DNA from 3 places in the Pedococcus sp. P5_B7 genome. Region 3 is predicted to be linked to each of the others. Evidence: predicted binding sites of a transcription regulator. Region 3 holds the regulator's gene; each other region holds the start of a gene.
What was found. Region 3 encodes LexA, which represses DNA repair genes until DNA is damaged. Its sites were predicted from a motif close to TCGAACANNTGTTCGA; they were not measured.
Positions count from the first base shown of each region.

Region 1: ACXJKD_RS11350 (DUF222 domain-containing protein) is a predicted target of LexA. The motif match lies at 2,530-2,545, and genes of this name have one in related genera.
Region 2: ACXJKD_RS03160 (YbaK/EbsC family protein) is a predicted target of LexA. The motif match lies at 877-892, and genes of this name have one in related genera.

Region 1 is NZ_JBFULM010000004.1:158,887-165,595, forward strand. It holds gene dacB (D-alanyl-D-alanine carboxypeptidase/D-alanyl-D-alanine endopeptidase) at 142-1,461, shown strand; gene ACXJKD_RS11335 (hypothetical protein) at 1,455-1,640, opposite strand; gene ACXJKD_RS11340 (MarR family winged helix-turn-helix transcriptional regulator) at 1,728-2,210, shown strand; gene ACXJKD_RS11345 (hypothetical protein) at 2,222-2,440, opposite strand; gene ACXJKD_RS11350 (DUF222 domain-containing protein) at 2,558-3,910, shown strand; gene ACXJKD_RS11355 (glycoside hydrolase family 13 protein) at 4,048-5,766, shown strand; gene ACXJKD_RS11360 (PLDc N-terminal domain-containing protein) at 5,838-6,344, shown strand; gene ACXJKD_RS11365 (DUF1028 domain-containing protein) at 6,365-6,709, opposite strand, start outside.
Region 2 is NZ_JBFULM010000002.1:68,887-75,595, reverse strand. It holds gene ACXJKD_RS03165 (VOC family protein) at 1-55, shown strand, start outside; gene ACXJKD_RS03160 (YbaK/EbsC family protein) at 134-784, opposite strand; gene ACXJKD_RS03155 (DUF6504 family protein) at 1,163-1,522, shown strand; gene ACXJKD_RS03150 (SAV_6107 family HEPN domain-containing protein) at 1,522-2,067, shown strand; gene ACXJKD_RS03145 (DNA polymerase III subunit alpha) at 2,064-6,029, shown strand; gene ACXJKD_RS03140 (methyltransferase domain-containing protein) at 6,073-6,709, shown strand, end outside.
Region 3 is NZ_JBFULM010000002.1:289,324-296,032, forward strand. It holds gene ACXJKD_RS04175 (flavin-containing monooxygenase) at 1-634, opposite strand, end outside; gene ACXJKD_RS04180 (dihydrofolate reductase family protein) at 809-1,420, opposite strand; gene ACXJKD_RS04185 (SRPBCC family protein) at 1,501-1,926, opposite strand; gene ACXJKD_RS04190 (winged helix DNA-binding domain-containing protein) at 1,974-3,125, shown strand; gene ACXJKD_RS04195 (CHAP domain-containing protein) at 3,334-4,578, shown strand; gene ACXJKD_RS04200 (LysM peptidoglycan-binding domain-containing protein) at 4,641-5,075, opposite strand; gene lexA (transcriptional repressor LexA) at 5,312-6,037, shown strand; gene ACXJKD_RS04210 (DUF4259 domain-containing protein) at 6,134-6,547, opposite strand; gene ACXJKD_RS04215 (N-acetyltransferase family protein) at 6,619-6,709, opposite strand, start outside.

The sequences.
Region 1 (6,709 bases), on a different contig from region 3:
CAACCTCGGGCGAACGGCCAGAAACGCTGTGAAAATCGGTCGAAAGCCCCCACTGGGCCGTGGTGGGCAGTACCTTCGCCACACCCCCACGGCAGACCCGCCCCAGCCTCCCCAGATGCGGCACGCTCACCAAGGACTGGCATGACCACACGCGCGCGCTCCCTCCTGACCTCCTCCGCCGTCGTCGCAGCCCTGGCCGCCACCGCGCTGGTCGCGCCGAACGCCACGGCAGCCCCCGGGGCGGTCACCACGACTGTCACCACCGCGGCCCCGGCCGTGAGCGCACCGACGCTCGCCACGGCATACACGAAGTCCGCTGCGGACGCCCGCATCGTCAGCAAGCTGACCGCCCGCGCGACCACCGCGAAGTTCGGCACGCAGTTCAGCGGCGCGGTCATGGACGCCCGCACGGGCACGCTGCTGTGGAGCAAGAACGGCAACACCGCGCTCAAGCCGGCGTCGACGATCAAGTTCGTCGCCGCCACCAACGCGCTGCGGCGATTCGGTCCCACCTATCGCTTCACCACGACGGTCCGTCGCGGCACCCAGGCCGACCAGGTCGTCCTCATCGGCTCCGGCGACCCCGCGCTCTCGTCCGCGCAGCTGGTGTCCTTGGCCCAGCAGACCGCCTATGCCATGAAGGCCAACGGCCAGCCGCGCGTGCGCCTGTATGCCGATGACACCCTCTTCGCCGCACCGAGCCTCGCGACGGGCTGGCCCTCGACGTACGTCCCCGACGAGACCACCTGGCTGCGCGCGCTCGTGGTGGACGGTCGCCTGGTCAGCGACACGACCATCGACGCGGCCAAGATCTTCGCGGCGAAGCTCAAGACCTACGGCATCACCGTCGCCAGCGTGACCCGCGGCACCGCGTCGACCGCCAACCCGGTGCTCGCCACGTCCGCGGGCCAGACGATCGACCAGATCGTCACGCGGATGATGATGGAGTCCGACAACGAGCACGCAGAGGCGCTGCACCGGCTCGTCGGCGTGCGATCCGGCGCCGGCAAGACCTGGTCGGCGGCGAGCTCCGCTGCCAAGAAGGGCCTGACCTACGAAGGCCTCGCCGCCACGGCGATCTACGACGGATCGGGCCTGTCCCGCAGCGACCGGCTGACCAGCATCCAGCTCGCGAAGATGGTCAAGAACACGTTCGAGCCGGCCAACAAGGAGCCTTTCCGGATCCTGCGGTCGAGCCCGGGACTGCCCCGGGCCGGCATGACCGGCACGCTGAAGGCGTCCTACGACCGGTTCACCGCGAGCACGTCGAAGTGCGCCGTCGGCAAGGTCTACGCGAAGACCGGCACGCTGAGCGACGCCGTGGCGCTGGCCGGCTGGACGATCGGCAAGGACGGACGCATCAAGGCGTTCGCGTTCATCATCAACGGAAAACCGACCTCGACCACGGTCATGCGGCAGAACATCGACATGCTCGCCGCCACGGTCAACGGCTGCTACTGACCTGTCTCGCGAGCCAGCCTGGCCGCAGCCACCCGGGCTGCTCGCTGGCGCTCGAGCCGACGGTGCGGGTCCTCGGCTTCACCGAGCTGCGCGGGGCCGTACAGGTGCATCCCGAGCCACTTGATCCGGTAGCCGAGGCGGTATCCCCACGACAGTCCTTCGTGATCGGCCTTGCTCATCTGCTCTCCTCGATCTGCATCCATATTGCTTAGTGGCCTAACTATCTCTGCACTAACGATAGCCCCGGTCGGGCTAGACTCGAAATCGTGACTGCATCGACGAAGGGTGCTCGCCGCCCGCCGCCCGCTGAAGCGGCCGACCTTCTCCAGCTCGATCGCCAGGTCTGCTTCGCACTGGCGGTCGCGTCGCGCAACGTGATCGCGCTCTACCGGCCGCTGCTCGAGCCGATGGGGCTGACCCACCCGCAGTACCTCGTCATGCTCGCCCTCTGGGAGGACTCGCCCCTGCGGGTCAGCGAGCTGGCTTCGCGACTCAGCCTGGAGCCCGCCACCCTCTCGCCTCTGCTCAAGCGGCTGGAAGCCGGCGGCATGGTCACCCGTGGGCGCGACCCGCTCGACGATCGCGCCCTGGCCGTCTCCCTGACCCGCAAGGGAGCCGCCGCGCGCAAGCGTGCCGAACGCATCCCCCCTGCGATCATCGACCGCCTCGGCATGGACCTGGCCGAGCTCGAAGCCATGCGCGACGGACTCACCCGCCTCATCGAGGCGGCCGCACCACCCTCAACCTGAGAGCGCGGGGCTCACACCGCGCCGGTGCCACCGTCGACGTCGCCACCGATGCCGGGCGTGATCTTGAACGTGCCGGGCGCCATGTCGCCGTACTCGTCGGCGCGTCGCTCCTCGGGGGTGCGCTTGTCACCGACGCGGCGCACGATGCCGACGACGATCAGGGTCACGATCGCCACCGCTCCGATGACGAACACCCCGATGAGCAGGCTCCCGAAGATCCACTCGTTCACGACTCCCCCTCGCTGTTGGGTTGATCGTCCAGCATGGACGGGTACGGGTCAACGAGTTCCCAGAATTGACCATCTTCATGGGTTGATCTTCGAACAGGTGTTCGAATAACATGGACCATGGCCATCGCACCCATCCATCCGGCGCCGCCTCTGACGGCCGCCGAGGGGGTGCGTCAGGTGCACGAGGTGCTCGACCGCGTCGGGCCTGTCGACGAGCTTTCCGGGTATGCCGCGTCGAGCCTCGTCGTCGAGCTGGACCGGGCGATGGCCAGGATGGCGGCGCTGAAGCTGTCGCTGGCGGCGGTGGTGGACAAGTCCGACGTCGCCTCCGACGCCGGCATGACGGGCACCGCCGTCTGGCTCGCCGCTCGGTCCCGTCGCGACGGGGCCTCCACGGCCCGGGAGGTACGCCTGGCGACCGCGCTCGACGGCGGTCTCCCGGCCACCCGGCAGGCGCTGAGCGTGGGCGACCTGAGCACCGAGCACGCGCTGGTGATCGCCACCACCGCGCAGCAGCTGCCGGCCGGGCTGGACGACACGCAGCGGGCCGCCATCGAGCAGTCGCTGGTGGCGGTCGGCAAGCGGGTCGACCCGGCGGCGTTGCGCCGCAAGGCGCGCCGGGCCCTGGAGTCCGCGCGGCGGTCGCAGGCCGAGGTCGACGCGCACGAGGACGCGGTGCTGCGCAGCGAGGAGGAGCGTGCCCTGGCCGCGACCAGGCTGACCCTGCACGACAACCACGACGGCACCACCACCGGACACTTCACGGTGCCCACCCTGGCCGGGCAGATCCTGACCAAGGTCATCCAGCAGATCGCCTCTCCGCGCCGGTTCGCCCAGCAGGCGGCCCGCGACGCCCGCGAACGGGCCGCAGCCCAGGGCGGGTCGCAGGGTGGGTCGCTGACCGCCGACCAGGTGGCCGAGGCGACCTGGGACGCGTTCCGGGCCGAGGACCTCGACTGGTCCCAGAAGTACGGTCGGGCCTTCGTGGAGCTGCTCGAGCACCTGCCCACCGACCACCTCTCCGGCAAGGTCGCCGCGACCGTCCTGGTCACCCTCGACCACGACACCCTCAAGACGTCACTCGGCGCGGCCCACCTCGACACCGGCCACGACATCTCCGCCTCCGAAGCGCGCCGACTCGCCTGTGGCGCCGGCCTCGTCCCGGCCGTGCTCGACGGTGACTGGCAGCCGCTCGACCTCGGCCGGACCCAACGGTTCTTCACCGAAGCCCAGCGGGTCGCCCTCGCCAAGACCTACGACACCTGCGCCGCCCAGGACTGCGACCGGCCCTACGCCTGGACCGAGCACCACCACCAAGACCCCTGGGCCTCCGGCGGGCTGACCAACCTCGACAACGCAGTCCCACTCTGCGGGTTCCACCACCGACGCATCCACCACCCCGGATTCCGCCACCGGATCACCCACGACCCCGGCGGACGCAAACGAGTCACCATCCACCGACGGACCTAGCGTGCCGTGAGGTTTGCCCCGCGCACCGTCGTGCCCATCATCTCCGACGCGCCTGCCACTGGGGCTGGTGCTGTCGCTCCGGCGTGCCCGCGCGAGCCCCGCTTGCCGACGACTCCGTCGCTCGGAAGACTCCGGGCATGACCGATGACCAGTGGTTCCGCGAAGCCGTCGTCTACCAGATCTACCCGCGCAGCTTCCAGGACTCCGACGGTGACGGCATCGGTGACGTGCCCGGCATCATCAGCCGGCTCGACTACCTCCAGCAGCTCGGCGTCGACGTGGTCTGGCTGTCGCCGATCTACACGAGCCCGCAGGACGACAACGGCTACGACATCGCCGACTACCAGGACATCGACCCGACCTTCGGCACCCTCGCCGACGTCGACGAGCTGGTCGCGCAGGCGCACGCCCGCGGCATACGCATCGTCATGGACCTCGTGGTCAACCACACCTCCGACGAGCACCCGTGGTTCGTGGAGTCGCGGTCGAGCAAGGACAACCCGAAGCGCGACTGGTACTGGTGGCGGACCGCCCGCGACGGCCACCCCGCTGGGGACGAGGGCGCCGAGCCGACCAACTGGGAGTCGTTCTTCAGCGGGCCCGCGTGGGAGCTCGACGAGGCGACCGGCGAGTACTACCTGCACCTGTTCAGCCGGAAGCAGCCCGACCTCAACTGGGAGAACCCGGAGGTGCGCGAGGCCGTCTACGCGATGATGCGGTGGTGGCTGGACCGCGGGATCGACGGGTTCCGGATGGACGTCATCAACATGATCTCCAAGGTGACCTCACTGCCCGATGGTGAGCCCCTGCCTGCCACGCCCTACCTGGGTGACGGCACGCCGCACTTCCTGAACGGGCCGCGCATCCACGAGTTCCTCCGGGAGATGCACGCGGCGGTGTTCGAGGGGCGCACCGAGAAGCTGCTGACCGTCGGCGAGATGCCGGGCGTGACCGTCGAGGACGCGATCCTCTACACCGACCCGGAGCGACACGAGGTCGACATGGTGTTCCAGTTCGAGCACGTGGGGCTCGACATCGGGGCGCACAAGTGGGACCGGAGCCGGGTCGACCTGCGCGACCTCAAGGCGTCGCTCGGCCGGTGGCAGGACGCCCTCGCCGAGGTCGGCTGGAACTCGCTCTACTGGAACAACCACGACCAGCCGCGTGCGGTGTCGCGGTTCGGGTCCGATGCTCCCGAGCACCGGGTCGCGTCGGCGAAGCTGCTCGGCACGGTCCTGCACCTGCACCGTGGCACGCCGTACGTCTACCAGGGCGAGGAGCTCGGGATGACGAACGTGCCCTTCGCCTCGGCCGACGACTTCCTCGACATCGAGTCGGTCAACTACTACCGCCTGGCGTCCGGCGCGGGTGGTGACGTCGAGGCGATCCTCGCCAACCTGAGGCTCGGTAGTCGCGACAACGCCCGCTCCCCGATGCAGTGGGATGACAGCGCGAACGCGGGGTTCACGAGCGGGACCCCTTGGGCCGCAACGAATCCCAACTACCGAGAGGTCAACGCGGCAGCCGCGGTGGCCGACGACGACTCGGTGTTCCACCACTACCGCCGGGTCATCGAGCTGCGGCACACCGAGCCGGCGATCGCGCATGGCGACTTCCACCTGCACGCACCCGACCACGAGACGCTGTACGCGTTCACGCGGTCGTACAAGGGCGTTGAGCTGCTGGTGCTCGCCAACTTCTCGGGCGACGACCTCGACCTCACCGGCCCCGGCCTGGATGGCACGCTCGATCTCGACGGCTGGGAGTCGGCCACCGTCCTGCTCGGCAACCTCGGCGACCCCACCTCGCCGACCGCCACGCTCCGCCCCTGGGAAGCCCGCATCCTGAAGCGCTGAGAGCTGCCTCTTTCGGTGGAGATCCACCGATTTTGCCTTCCGAACCGTCGCTGCTGTGCCACTATCGCGGCGTGATTCGAGCAGAACTTGGGTTGGGGATCCTCGGGACCGCATTGTGGATCTACTGCCTCTTCGACGTGATCATGACCGACGAGTCCCGCATCAGGAACCTGCCCAAGGCGACCTGGATCTTCGTGGTGCTCATCACCTCGCTGGTGGGGGCCGTGGCGTGGCTGGTGGCTGGTCGACCGCAGACGCCGCAGCGGAGCCTGCCGTACAAGGGGAACACCGGCTCGGCGTACCCGGAGTACGAGCGGCCGGGGAGGTTCGTGCCGACGAACCCGGACGACGACGCGGAGTTCCTGCGGAAGGTGCGTGAGCGGGCCGAGGCGCAGACCCAGGAGGCGAAGCGGCAGCGGCTCGAGCGTGAGCGTCTGGAGGCCGAGCAGATCGAGCGCGAGCGCCAGCGCCGCAAGCAGGGCAACGCCAACCCGTCGACCAACCCAGGCCCCGCGGCCAACCCGGACCGGGCGGCCAGCCCGGACCCCACCGCCGACCCCAACCCGACCAGCGACTGAACTCTCCGCTGGTTTCTCCGCTAGGCGTCCGGAGTGGCGTCGCGGAGTGCTCCCAGGACCTTGGCGTCGATGCCGTCGGGGCTCAGGCGCATCTCGTAGTTGGCCTCGCCGGCCCAGGCCGTCAGGGCGCTGGACACCTCGCCGGAGTAGCCCAGGGACGAGAGCCGCACGGCCACCTCGTCGGCCAGCTCGCCCTCGAGTGGGCGGACGTCCTCGGGGCCACCGAAGATCAGGTCGTTCATCCGCAGCAGCCGGGCGAGCTCCTGGGGCGCGTCCTCGTGGTCGTCGACGCGGAGGTCGGCGAGGACCCCGCAGTGGTCGTACCCCGCGCCGGGCTGCACGGCATACAGGGCAGCGCCTTGGCG
Region 2 (6,709 bases), 220 kb from region 3:
GTTCAAGGACCCCGACGGCAACGTCCTGTGCGTCCACCAGGTGGCGAGCGGCTAGCCAGCAGCCCTCGTATGCCGTGCCCCGCCCTCAGGGGCACGCCCGACTCCGTGCGTGCGGGGTCAGGGTGCGGGTCGCTCAGGCGACCTCGATGGCGTGTCCGCCGGTGACCCGCAGGAGCTCCTCGTAGGTCGTGCGGAAGACCGTGTGGCTGTGCCCGGCGGCGGCCCACACGTGCCGGTAGCGGCTGAGCGAGACGTCGACGAGGGTGCGCACCGGGGTGGCGTGGCCGACCGGTGCGACCCCGCCGATGGTGAAACCGGTCGCCGCCAGGACGAAGTCGGCGTRGGCGCGGTCGAGGTGGTCGATGTCGTCGACGAGCTCGGCGACCTTGACCAGGTCGACCTTGTGCGCGCCCGAGGTGAGGATGAGCACCGGGCTGATGCTCTGGTCGGGGGCGTGGGCACGGAAGATGAGTGAGTTGGCGATCTCGGCCGGGGTGATGCCGAGGGCGGCGGCTGCGGCGGCTGCGGTCCGGGCGGCGTCGGGCAGGCTGACCACCTGCGGGACGACGTGGTGCACCGCAAGCGTGTCGAGGACCCGGCGCACGGCGGGGTGCCCGGTCAGGTCGGGGGTCGAGGCAGCCGGGTCGGTGGCTGGTGCGGCCGGGTCGGCGGTGGATGCGGCCGGGTCGGCGGTGGATGCGGCCGGGTCGGTGGCGGCCGGCATCGGGTCGGTGGCGGAGGCCACCAGGTCGGGGGCCGACGGCGGTCCGTCGGGCGCTGTCATGTCCCCAAACTAGGGGCGTGGGGGAGTCGCTGTCACCACTGGTTCCGCAGGGGTTGACGGGCTGTCCGTGGCGGGGTGTACGGTTCTTCTTATCGAACACTTGTTCGAACTCGTGGTCCCACGACCGGTCCACCGGTCACGGCCCGCTGGTGACGGCTCCACCGTGACCGGCGGTCCCGCGGAGCACTGCGGCTCTGGCCCTGTGATCAGGCGCCTCGACCCCGCCCGTCACAGGGCCAGAGCAGCACCCGAGTGCGCCGTCGCGCCTGCCCTCGACGGTGCTGCGTCATGCCCGGTTTCACGCTGCCCATCTCATCGCCCTCTCATCCCACCTCTCATCCCACCTCTCATCCGCACCAGACCGTGAAGGAGCATCCCGTGGTTCGCCGCTACGAAGAGACCATCGAGGTCCGCGAGGGGGTTCGCGACGATCTCACCTCCGGCACCCTGGGGGCTGCCGGAGGTGTCGAGGGTGCGGGAGCAGGACGCGAGCCCGAGGCGTTCGTCTGGCGCGGCCGGCTCTACGTCGTGCGGGCCGTGCTCGACCGCTGGCAGGAACGCCGCCCGTGGTGGCGCGACGCCCGGGAGCGTGATGGTGGCAGTGACGTGCTCACCGATGCCCGCGAGCGACAGGTCTGGCGGGTCGAGGCGAGTGCCGGCCGCCTCTGCGGGGTGGGGGTCTACGACCTGGGTGCCGACCACGGCAGCCAGTGGCGGCTGCTGAGGGTCGCGGACTGATGGGAAACCCACTGATGACCACCGAGGCCTCCACCGGGGCTTCCACCGGGGCTTCCACCGGGGCTTCCACCGGGGCTTCCACCGGGGCCGCTGCCACCCTCGACCTGCTCGACCGGGCCCGGCACTCACTGCTCGAGGCCTGCCAGAGCCAGGAGGTCACCCGGCGTTACGACCAGGCCCAGCTCGGGGCGCTGCGCGCCGCCGCCGCCGTGGTCGCCACCCGCACCTCCAGTCGTCCACCCACGGGTCAGTCGGGTCCGCGCAGCCTGTGGGAGCTGCTGCCCACGGTCGCCCCGGAGCTCTCCGAGTGGGCGGGGTTCTTCGAGGTGGTCGGAGCTCGTCGCCACCACGGTCACAGTGCACGGGAGGCCGATGACGTGCTGCGGCAGTCCGAGCTCTTCCTCGACCTCGTCTGCCACACCCTCGGTCTGCCGGTGACCGTGTCGCCCCACGACCACCTGCTGGTGCCCACCGCCCTGGCCACGACGACGCCTGACCCCACCACCACCCGAGCTGCCACCACCGGTGCGAGGGCGGCGCCATGAGCACCGAGTTCGCCCACCTGCACGTCGCGTCGGGGTTCTCGATGCGTTACGGCACAGCACCCCCCGAAGCCCTGGTCGAGCGCGCCGCCCAGCACCGCCAGCCGATCCTCGCCCTCACCGACCGTGACGGTCTCTACGGCGCGGTCCGGTTCGTCCAGGCGGCCACCGCGGCCGGGATCGCCCCGGTCCTCGGCGTCGACCTCGCGGTGGGTCCGGACGCGGCCCACCCCGGCGCAGCGGGGGCGCGACCCGCTCCCACCCCCACCCGGACGCCGGTCCGCGGTGGTGCCGAGCGCGACGCGCGCCACCCACGGGTCACCGTCCTCGCGCGGGGGCGCACAGCCGGGGTGCCCGCCGGGGTGGGGTGGGCGGCGTTGTGCCGGCTGGTCACCCAGACCCACCTGCGGGGGGAGCGCGGGGTGCCGGTGAGCTCCGTCGCGGTGCTCGCCGGCGCGTGCGGGGGACCGGCGGGAGTGCCGGGGGAGCAGGGCGGTGGAACAGCAAGGGGAGCAGCAGGGGGACCCGACGGTGGGGGAGAGCCCAGCCCGCTCGTGGTGCTGCTCGGACCCGACTCCGACGTGGGTCGCGCGCTGCTGGCGCGACGCACCGACCGGGCCCGGGAGCTGCTGTCCGCCTGGCGACGCCGGCTGCCACCCGACGCCGTCGTCATCGAGGTGGTCTGCCACGGGGGACCCGAGGGCACGCCGGCCTCACGCAGCCACGCCCGGCGACTGCTCGGGCTCGCCGACGAGCAGGGTGTCCCTGCGGTGCTCACCGCCGCGGTGCGCCACGTCGACCCGGGGGAGTCGGCGGTCGTCGACGTGCTCGACGCCGCGCGGCGGTTGGTCGCCCTCGACACCCGGCACCTCGACCGGGTCACCGACGCGGCCCACCTCGCGAGCACCGACACGATGCACGCCATCGCCCGCGAGGTCACCGGTGGCGACCGGGCGCGCGCCGACGCCCTGGTCGCCCGCACCCTGGCCCTGGGGCTCGGGTGCGCCCAGAGCGCACGGCACGACCTCGGCATCGGCTCGATCCACCTGCCCGAGCCCGAGCGGCTGGGGGTGGAGCCGGGCATGAGCGCCCAGGTCATGCTCGAGCAGCGGTGTCGCGGGGCGGTGGCCTGGCGCTACCCCGGGGCCAGCGAGCACGAGCTGATGGCCATCGAGAGCCGGCTCGCCGACGAGCTCAAGGTGATCGCCGAGCTCGGCTACCCGACCTACTTCCTCACCGTCGCCCAGGTCGTCGACCTGATCCGGGAGATGGGGGTACGCGTCGCGGCCCGCGGATCCGGTGCCGGGTCGCTGGTCAACTACCTGCTCGGCATCAGCGGGGTCGACCCGATCCGCTACCACCTGCTGATGGAGCGGTTCTGCTCCCCGCTGCGGGCCGAGCTGCCCGACATCGACATCGACGTGGAGTCGGCCCGGCGCACCGAGGTCTACGAACGGATCCTCGACCGGTTCGGCGGTGAACGCGTCACGTGCGTCTCGATGATGGACACCTACAAGGTCCGCCACGCCATCCGCGACGTCGGATCGGCCCTCGGGCTGCCACCGGTGGAGATCGACGAGATCGCCAAGGCGTTCCCGCACATCCGGGCCAAGGACGCGCGCAATGCCATCGCCGAGCTACCCGAGCTGCGGGCCCGGGGTCTGGACAGCCCACGCCTGCGGGCTCTGTTCGACCTCGTCGAGCGGCTCGACGGGCTGCCCCGGCACATCGCGTTGCACCCGTGCGGGGTGATCCTGTCCGACGGCAGCCTGCTCGACCGCACCCCGGTCGAGGCGAGCTGGCTGGGGTTCCCGATGAGCCAGTTCGACAAGGACGACGTCGAGACGCTCGGGCTGCTCAAGCTCGACGTCCTCGGCATCCGCATGCAGTCGGCGATGGCGCACGCCGTGGCCGAGGTCGCCCGGGTCGACGGGGTGCAGGTCGACCTCGACGACCAGGCGCAGGTGCCGCTCGACGACGAGGCGACCTTCCGGCTGATCCGCACCAGCCACACCCTCGGCTGCTTCCAGATCGAGAGCCCCGGGCAGCGCGAGCTGATCGGCAAGTTCGGCCCGGAGCGGTTCGAGGACCTCGTCATCGACATCTCGCTGTTCCGACCCGGCCCGGTGAAGTCCGACATGATCACGCCGTTCCTCGAGGCCCGACACGGGTGGAAGGAGGTCAGCTACCTGCACCCCACGCTCATCGAGGCGCTGCGCGAGACCGAGGGGGTCGTCGTCTTCCACGAGCAGGTGCTGATGATCGTCGCCGAGACCACCGGGGTGTCGCTGGCCCAGGCCGACGAGGTCCGCCGGGCCCTCGGCACCCCCAAGGGCCAGCACGAGATCGAGGCCTGGTGGCGACCCGCGGCGAGGGCGCGCGGCTATGCCCCGGCCGACGTCGACCGGATCTGGGAGGTGCTCAAGGCGTTCGCGTCGTTCGGGTTCTGCAAGGCGCACGCCGCGGCCTTCGCGCTGCCCACCTACCACTCGGCGTGGCTCAAGACCCACCACGCCGCCGCGTTCCTCGCCGGGGTGCTCACCCACGACCCGGGCATGTACCCCAAGCGGCTCATCCTCGACGACGCCCGGAGCCTGGGCATCGCGGTGCTCGGGCTCGACGTCAACGTCTCCACCGACAGCTACCGCATCGAGCGCCTGGCCGATGACACCAATGACACCGATGACCCCAATGACACCGATGACCCAGACCCGTCCGGGTTCGTGCCACCGCACCCCGACCTGCCCGATGCCAGCAGCTACGGCATCCGGCTGTCCCTGGCCGACGTGCGGGGGATCAACGACGCGGAGGTGGCCCGCATCGTGGCGGGCCAGCCCTACGCCGGGTTGGCCGACTTCTGGCACCGCGCCCACGTCTCGCGACCGATCGCCGAGCGCCTCGTCCTCGCCGGCGGGTTCGACAGCCTCTATGGCATGCGGGTCGAGTCCGCCGGGATCGGTGCCGGGGGACTCGGGCGCCGGGGTCGCACCACCCGTCGCGACCTGCTGCTCCACGTCGCCGAGCTCGACCGCTACGGACGCGCCCTCGACCGCGCTGCGAAGCGGGCGGCCCCACGACGGGGGAGGGCGTCGAGCGCTGCCCCGTCGGACCAGGCGCTCGAGACCGGCCAGGTGCGGGCCAGGGCGGCCGCGCAGTCCCAGGGTGCCCTGCCGGTCCGCGCGGCCGACCAGCAGCCGACCCAGCTCGCGCTCGACCTCGGCGACCGGCCCGAGCTCACCAGCGGCACCGGCCTGCCTGAGCTGTCCGGTCCCGAACGCATCCGCGCCGAGCTCGACATCCTCGGCCTCGACGCCAGCGCCCACGTCGTCGCCTTCTACGCGCCGATGCTCGACGCCTTGGGGGTGACCCGCAGCCGTGACCTGCTGCGGGCGCGCAGCCGGTCGACCGTGTGGGCGTGCGGGGTCAAGGTGGCCACCCAGACGCCGCCGATCCGGACCGGCCGCAGGGTGGTCTTCCTGACCCTCGACGACTCCACGGGTCCGGTCGACGCGACCTTCTTCGAGGACGTGCAAGGCCCGTATGCCGCCACGGTGTTCCACTCGTGGATGCTGCTGGTGCGGGGAGTGGTCCGACGCACCGGCCCGCGAGGCATCTCGCTGCGGGCGACCGGGGCGTGGGAGCTCACCCCGTTGTGGGAGGCCTGGCTGGGCGGTGGCCTCGAGGCGGTGTATGCCGCGATGGAGGCGACCGAGCGCGCCGCCACCGAGCAGGCGGAGGCGTTGGAGGCGGCCCACCTGGACCAGGTGGGCGCGGGCCGGCGGGTGCTCGTCCACGCCTCGGGGTTCCGCCAGTCGCCCTACGCCGACACCCGCCCACCCGGAGAGGACGTGCGGGGTTCGCACCGGCTGGGTCAGGGGGTGGTCGTGCCCGATGGCAGGGAGGCAGAGCAGTTCAGCCCGCCACGCAAGCTCTGGCACTCCAGCCCAGGAAGCTCGGGCCATTAGGCTGGCCGACGTACCCGCAGACCCAGCACAGGAGGTGGCCGTCGTGGCCGAAGAGCAGTGGCGGCACCGGCGCGGCGGCGTCGAGACGGCCCTGCGGACCTCGGCGGTGTGGGCCTCGGTGCGCAGCCTCATCGAGCGTCGGCAGAGCGAGCTCGGCCGCTCCCTGCGGGTCCTGGACCTGGGTGGCGGCACGGGAGGGCTCGCGGTCCCGCTCGCCGAGCTCGGCCACCAGGTGACCGTGGTCGACCCCAGCCCCGACGCCCTGGCCTCGCTCTCGCGGCGCAGTGCCGAGCGGGGCGTGGCCGACCGCATCACCGCGCTGCAGGGCGATGCGGACTCGCTCGCCGGCTTCGTGGGCGCACAGCAGCTCGACCTGGTCTGCTGCCACGGCACGCTCGAGGTCGTCGACGACCCAGAGGCCACCCTCGCGGCGCTGGCCGGCGTGCTCGCACCCGGCGGCTACCTCAGCCTGGTGGCCGCCGGGCGTCTCGCGGCGGTCCTCGCCAGGGCGCTGGCCGGCCAGTTCGCGCAGGCGCACACGGCCCTGACCTCGCCGGACGGCCGATGGGGCGGCGCCGACCCGCTGCCGCGCCGGTTCGACGCCGCCGCCCTGCGCTCCCTGGTCGAGCAGACCGGGCTGGTCGTGGAGGACGTGCACGGGGTGCGCGTGTTCAGCGACC
Region 3 (6,709 bases):
CCATCCTGAACCGCCGCGAGCCGTGCGGCACGGGGATCTCCCCACGCGAGGCCCCGGCCAGGATCGTCGAGTGGTCGGGCGCCACCTCGTAGGCCACGTCGAAACCGGAGTGGGAGGCGCCGACGACGAGCACCGGTCCGTCCGGCAGCTGCGACGGACGGCGGTACTCGCTCGAGTGCAGCTGCACGATCGCCGGGTCGAGCTCGGCCGCGAAGTCGGGCACGTGCGGCCGGCGCCCGAAGGTGCCGGTGGCGACGACGACGTGGTCGGCCAGGTAGTCGCCGCTGTCGGTCTCGACGAGGTACCCGCCCGTCGTCGCCGCAGCCAGCCGGCTCACCCGGGTGTTGAGCCGCACCGGCAGGGCGAACTCGCGCGCATAGGTCTCGAGGTAGTCGGCCACCTCGTCCTTGCCCGGGAAGTGCCACGGGTCCGCGGGGAAGGCCAGGCCGGGCAGCGAGTCGTGCTTCGCGGGGCTGTAGAGCCGCAGCGAGTCCCACTGGTTCCGCCACCCGTCGCCCACGCGGGCGCCGGCGTCGACGACCAGACAGTCTCGTCCCGACTGCTTCAGCTGGTATGCCGTGGCGAGCCCAGCCTGCCCGGCGCCGATCACGATGGTTTCTAGGTGAGTGCTCATGCCCTCGACGGTAGGAAGGGGGGCCGGCCGCCCGCGTCGGTCGAACCGCCCATCCGCACGACGGGTGGCATGGGCAGATCGACCCACTCCCCACTTCTGGCCACCCGTGCCGGGTGTGCGCCCCGTTCCGGGCGCTCCCTGCCGCACCGGTGGCCAGAAGTCGGGGAAGGACGGTCAGGGCTTGGTGACCTCGTAGTCGATGAAGGTCGCCAGCGGCGACTGCCGGACGCCCTTGGGGGTGAGCTCGATGTCGTGGTCGAAGCCCTCGAACAGGAGCTTGCCGCGGCCGAGGATCACCGGGGCCACGATGATGCTGAGCTCGTCGACCAGCCCCGCGGCGAGGGCCTGGCGGATGATGTCCGCTCCCCCGCTGAGACTGACGTCCTTGTCCCCGGCGGCAGCCTTGGCCCGGTCGATGGCCTCCACCACCCCGTCGACGAAGACGAAGGCGTCGCCCTCGGGCTGCTCCTCGGGACGGTGGGTGACGATGAAGGTCGGGACGCCCCACGGGTTCTGGTCGCCCCAGTGCCCGGCCGCCTCGTACATGGTCCGGCCGGCGACGGAGGCTCCGAGCCGCGCGAAGGCGGCGTCCATGTACTCCTTCTCGACCCCGCCCAGGTCGGCGCCCGGCGCCCCTTCGGGCTCGGCGTCGTAGGACCACGGTCCGCCGAACACCCAGTAGTGCAGCCGCTCGCCGCCTTCCCCGAGTCCCTTGCCCGGGCCGTCGTCGGGACCGGTGATGTAGCCGTCCACCGAGGTCGTGATGCTCGCGCACACCTTGGTCATGTCTGCCTCCTGCTGTCGTCGGAAGTGGTGGTGCTGGCAGTCGTCCTGTCAGCCATACCGACCCACCGAGCCGACCGAACTCATCGGCGCCCTTCGCAGCGAGCCTTCAGCCCGGCCGCCTCGGTCGCGAGGTAGCGGTCGGTCAGCCCCCGGTAGAACCGCCCCATGAACGACCCGAGCCAGCCCGCCTGCTCGACGGACAGCCGCACCCGCGAGCCACCGCCGGAGAGCGGCTCGATGCTGTGCCGAGCGGTGGTCAGCACGCCGGGACCGGTGGCCACCCACGTGAACGAGCGCCCCGGCTCGAGCTCGGTGACGACGTACTCGGTCTCCGGCACCTTCGGCTGGTTGATCTTCGCCCGCGACCCCGGGCGCAGCGGACCCTCGTCGAGCCGGCGCACCCAGGTGACGGTGTCGGTCCAGTCCGACCAGCGCTCCACGTCGACCATCACCTCCCAGACGCGCTCGGGCGGTGCGGCGATCTCCACGGTCGTGCTCTGTTCCATCACCCCATGGTCGCGCACCTGTCGGCGGTCTTCGAGAGGATGGCGCCATGGACTCCTCCCGCGTCCTCGCCCAACGCCTGGCGACGCAACGGCTGTCGTCGGCGCCAGCCCCCAAGGCGGCCGACGTGGTGCGGCTGCTCACCTGCGTGCAGAGCCAGGAGCGCGACCACGCCTTCTTCTCGCTCGGCCTGCGCTCGCGCAATGGCACGTATGCCGCGGTGCAGCGCGAGTTCGACTCCGGCGCCTTCCTGCGCACCCACATCCTGCGGCCGACGTGGCACTTCGTCGCGCCCGAGGACCTGCGCTGGATCCTCGACCTCACCTCGCCCCGCGTGTTGTCCAGCATGGCCGCTCGGCACCGACAGCTCGGGCTCGACGACCAGCGCCGCATGTCCGACGGCCTCGACGTGCTGTCAGAGCTGTTGCAGGACAAGACCTTCCGCACCCGCCCTGAGCTCAACGACGAGTTCACCAACCGCGGGTCCCCCATCAAGCCCGGCGAGCAGCTCGGCCACCTGCTGCTCGTCGCCGAGCTGAGGGGCCTGGTCTGCTCGGGGCCCATGAAGGGCGTGCACCACTCCTATGCGCTGGTCGACGAGGTCGTGCCGCCGACCCCCACGCGCACCCGCGAGGAAGCCGTGGTCGAGCTCGTCCGGCGCTACGTCGCGGGCCACGGACCGACCACCATCAAGGACTTCACCCGCTGGGCGACCCTCACCGTCACCGATACCAAGCAGGCGCTGGCCGAGATCGGCGACGACCTCGAGGAGGTCGAGGTCGACGGCATCCCGCACTGGTTCGACCCCGCCCAGGTGCGCCGGCGCAGCCCGGCCGCCCCCGCGGCATACCTCTTCCCCACCTATGACGAGGTGGTGCTCAGCTATCCGCAGGTGAACTTCCCGTCCCTGCCAGACCATCCCTACGCCGAGCACAACGACCCGTTCTGGGCCTGGGTGGTCCTGGAGTCGGTGAACGTCGGACTGTGGAAGCGGACCGTGCGCCCCGACGTGGTCGAGGTGGAGGTGCGGCTCGCTCCCGGCGTCACGACGGCGGGACGCACCCAGGTGCGCAGGGCGGCCCAGCGACTCGCGCACTTCCTCGGCCGCGACCTCTCCTACGTCGAGAACGAGGGCACCCCACACCTCTGGGGCGGCGTGCAAGGGCACCCGGCACGCCGACCGCGCCGGGCCGGCCGCTGAGCAGGGCCGCCCCGGCGTCTCGGCCGTTCGGCCGATGCCCCATGGCCGTCCTGAGCACGAGCCGTCGAATTACACGGACGGTGTTCTCCGGGCAAATGGGACAAGAGGATCCGCCGTAGGGCACCCTGTCGAAGGCCCCCCGACCGGGCCCCGTTTCCGCCGAGCACCATCCGGCACCCCGCCCGGTCCCCCCAACCCCCGGGAAGTCATGCGACGTCACCTCCGCCGCGCTGCCGCACGCCTCGCCGCGCTCGCGCTCACCGCCAGCGCAGCAGTGGCCTTCACCGCCACCGTGGCAACGCCGGCGCACGCCGAGACGATGGTCCGGGAGTGCAAGGCGTCGAACGTCTCGTGCATCGCCTTCTCCGGGTATGCCGGGAAGCCGATCTGGGGCTACCCGGTCAGCTCCTCGGGCAACAACTGCGTCAACTACGTCGCCTACCGACTGGCGCGCAACGGCGTCGCCCAGCAGAGCGCGATGGGCAACGGCGGCAGCTGGGCGGTCAACGCCACCAAGCGCGGTTTCAAGGTCGACAAGACGGCCACCGTCGGCTCGGTGGCGCAGTGGGGCTACGGCAGCGCCTACGCCCCCAGCTACGGCCACGTCGGCTACGTGGAGGAGGTGACGGCGGCCTACATCGTCATCTCCGACTCGTCCTACGGCGGCGGCTACTCGTCTCGCTGGCGGGTGCCCCGTGGTGACCGCAACTGGCCCACCACCTTCATCCACTTCAAGGACAAGGCCTACCAGCCCCCGCCGTCGGGCAGCTTCATCAAGGTCCGTGAGACCTCTCAGGCCTTCCGCCTCGTGGGCAAGTCCCCGGTCTACGTCTCCACCTGGGCCGCCTTCGGCGGGATCCAGCCGACCCACCTGGTCTCCAGCACCTCGCTGGCCACGCTGCCGATGCGACCGGCCGAGGGCACCTTCATCAAGGGCGCCCAGCGCAGGGAGGCCTACCGCATCGTGGGCGGCGCTCCGGTCATCGTCACCTCGTGGACCGTCTTCGGTGGCACCAAGCCGACGGTCGTGGTCGACCAGAACGCGATCGACCGGGCCGGCTCGGGCGGGGTCTGGAACCACCTCAACGCCGTGCCCGCCGACGGGACGTTCATCAAGACCGCACAGCGGCTGGAGGCCTACCGGATCAGCGGTGGCGCACCGATCGCGATCAGCTCCTGGGCCAACGTCGGCGGGTACAAGACCCCCCTCTACGTCGACCAGCTCGCGGTGGACCAGGCCGGCTCGGGCCTGAAGTTCAACCACCTGCGGTTCCACCCCAAGGACGGCACCGTCATCACGGCGCTCCCGGGGACCGCGTCCTACACGGTCACGGCGGGGGTGCCGATCCGCACCACCACGACCACCTCGGCCGTGGGCGTCGACCAGGTCGCCATCGCGAAGGCAGGCGACACGTCAGCCATCCGCTGGACCCACTTGGCCAAGGCCAGCTGACCTGGTCGGACCTACCGACCGGTCAGTGGGCCGCGGGCCGTGGGACCTCGACCGACGCGCGCTCAGCCGACCCGCGGGATGAGCAGCGTCTGACCTGCGTGGATGTCGCTGCCGGTCAGGTCGTTCGCGATCTGGAGCTGGGCCACGGCCTCGGCCATCGGCAGGTGCGGAAGCTGCTGCGTGGCGATCTCGGAGAGGGTCTGGCCGGTGCCCACGGTGGTCGAGTGGTCGATGACGGTGGCGGAGGCTCCGCCGGAGAAGAGCGCGACCGCCAGGGCGACCGCCGCCACGACGACGGTGAGGGTCAGCGCCAGCCGACCCGCGCGGGTGATCCGCAGCGGCGTGGCCGGCACCTGGGGGACCGCTGCCCCGGTGGGCACCGAGACCAGCTGGGGGCGAGCCGGGCGAACGGGGACCCGCACCGGTGCGGGGGCGACGTCCCAAGCGACTGCTGCACTCATCTGGTCCTCCATGGGGGCGGTGAGCTGGGGGCTCATGGTTGCGTTCATCGAACGGGTGTGCGAAGAACTGCCTGGGTGATTTCTAGCACGCATGTTCGAACGGATCAAGACACGCGTCGAACACATGTTTGGCACAGACGTTCGAAGGCCATACGCTGTGTTCATGCCCCAAGCACATCAGAGGCCACTGACAGCCCACCTGTCACAGCCGCTGAGTAGCCCGGCACACGGCATCTGACCTGCACCTTTATCGGCTCAAGTGAGGAAGCGGCATGAGCGACGACAACGTCAAGGAACTGCCCGACCGCGATCGCGGCGACGGTCTGACCGTCCGGCAGCGACGGGTGCTCGAGGTGATCCGCAACTCGGTCGACCGGCGTGGCTACCCGCCGAGCCTGCGCGAGATCGGCGAGGCCGTGGGGCTCACCTCCCCCAGCTCGGTGGCCCACCAGTTGTCGACCCTCGAGCGCAAGGGCTTCCTGCGTCGCGACCCCAACCGACCGCGCGCCATCGAGGTCGTCTCACCCGACTCGCCCGCCGACATGCGGGGCTACCGCGGCGGCGCCAGCGTCGAGGACGAGACCGCCACCTACGACGAGACCGGGATCAACGACCGCCGCCCTGAGGCGTCCTACGTGCCGGTGCTCGGTCGCATCGCGGCCGGTGTGCCGATCCTGGCCGAGGAGACCGTCGAGGACGTCTTCCCGCTCCCCCGCCAGATCGTGGGCGAGGGCCAGCTCTTCCTCCTGCAGGTCGTCGGTGACTCGATGATCGAGGCCGCGATCTGCGACGGCGACTGGGTCGTCGTCCGGCAGCAGCCCAGCGCCGACAACGGCGACATCGTGGCCGCGATGCTCGACAACGAGGCGACGGTCAAGACCTTCAAGCGCAAGGACGGCAAGGTGTGGCTGATGCCGCACAACGCCGCCTTCGACCCCATCGACGGAGACCACGCCACCATCCTCGGCAAGGTCACGGCGGTGCTGCGCCGCATCTGACCTCGACCCTCAGGTGCCGGCTGCACCGTGTGCCGCGGTACGCCCCGTGCGTGCCGCGGCACACGCGTGTCGGGGCCCCGCCGGCAGGGATAAGGCTCAGTCACCCAGGGCGTCGAGCAGGTGGGTGACCTTGGTGGCGAACCGTTCGCCACCGTCGCCGTCGGCCCACAGCTCCCAGAGCTCGTTGTCGTCGGACTTCAGGGCGCGGTGCAGGGCCTTCGTCGCGAGCTCCTCGAGCCGCTCGTCGACCTCGATGGGGTCCTCGTCGATCCAGCGCGGCACGTTCCGCTCCCCGATCACCGCCTCGAAGTCGTCACAGGCGGCCACCACCGCGGCGGCCGCCACGGCCTCGGACATGGTGGGGGCCTCGATGTAGCCGGACGCACGGACCACCCGGGCGAGGGCGGTCTCCACCTTCCGGCGGCGCACGTCCTGCTCCGACTCCTCGAGCTCGTCGAGGAAGTCCAGTGCGTCGTCGTTCTCGAACGGCCCAGCTCCGATGGCGCCCATCTCCGAACCTCCACAGCCTGCGACAGGGGTGCAATTCCGAGAGTGCCGCGCAAGGGCGCGACACGCCAGCCCTAATCCGTGGGGCTCATCCGTTGGTACCACGCAGTGTCGACGTAACGACCGAACTTGTGCCCCACCTCCCGCAGGACCCCCACCCGTTCG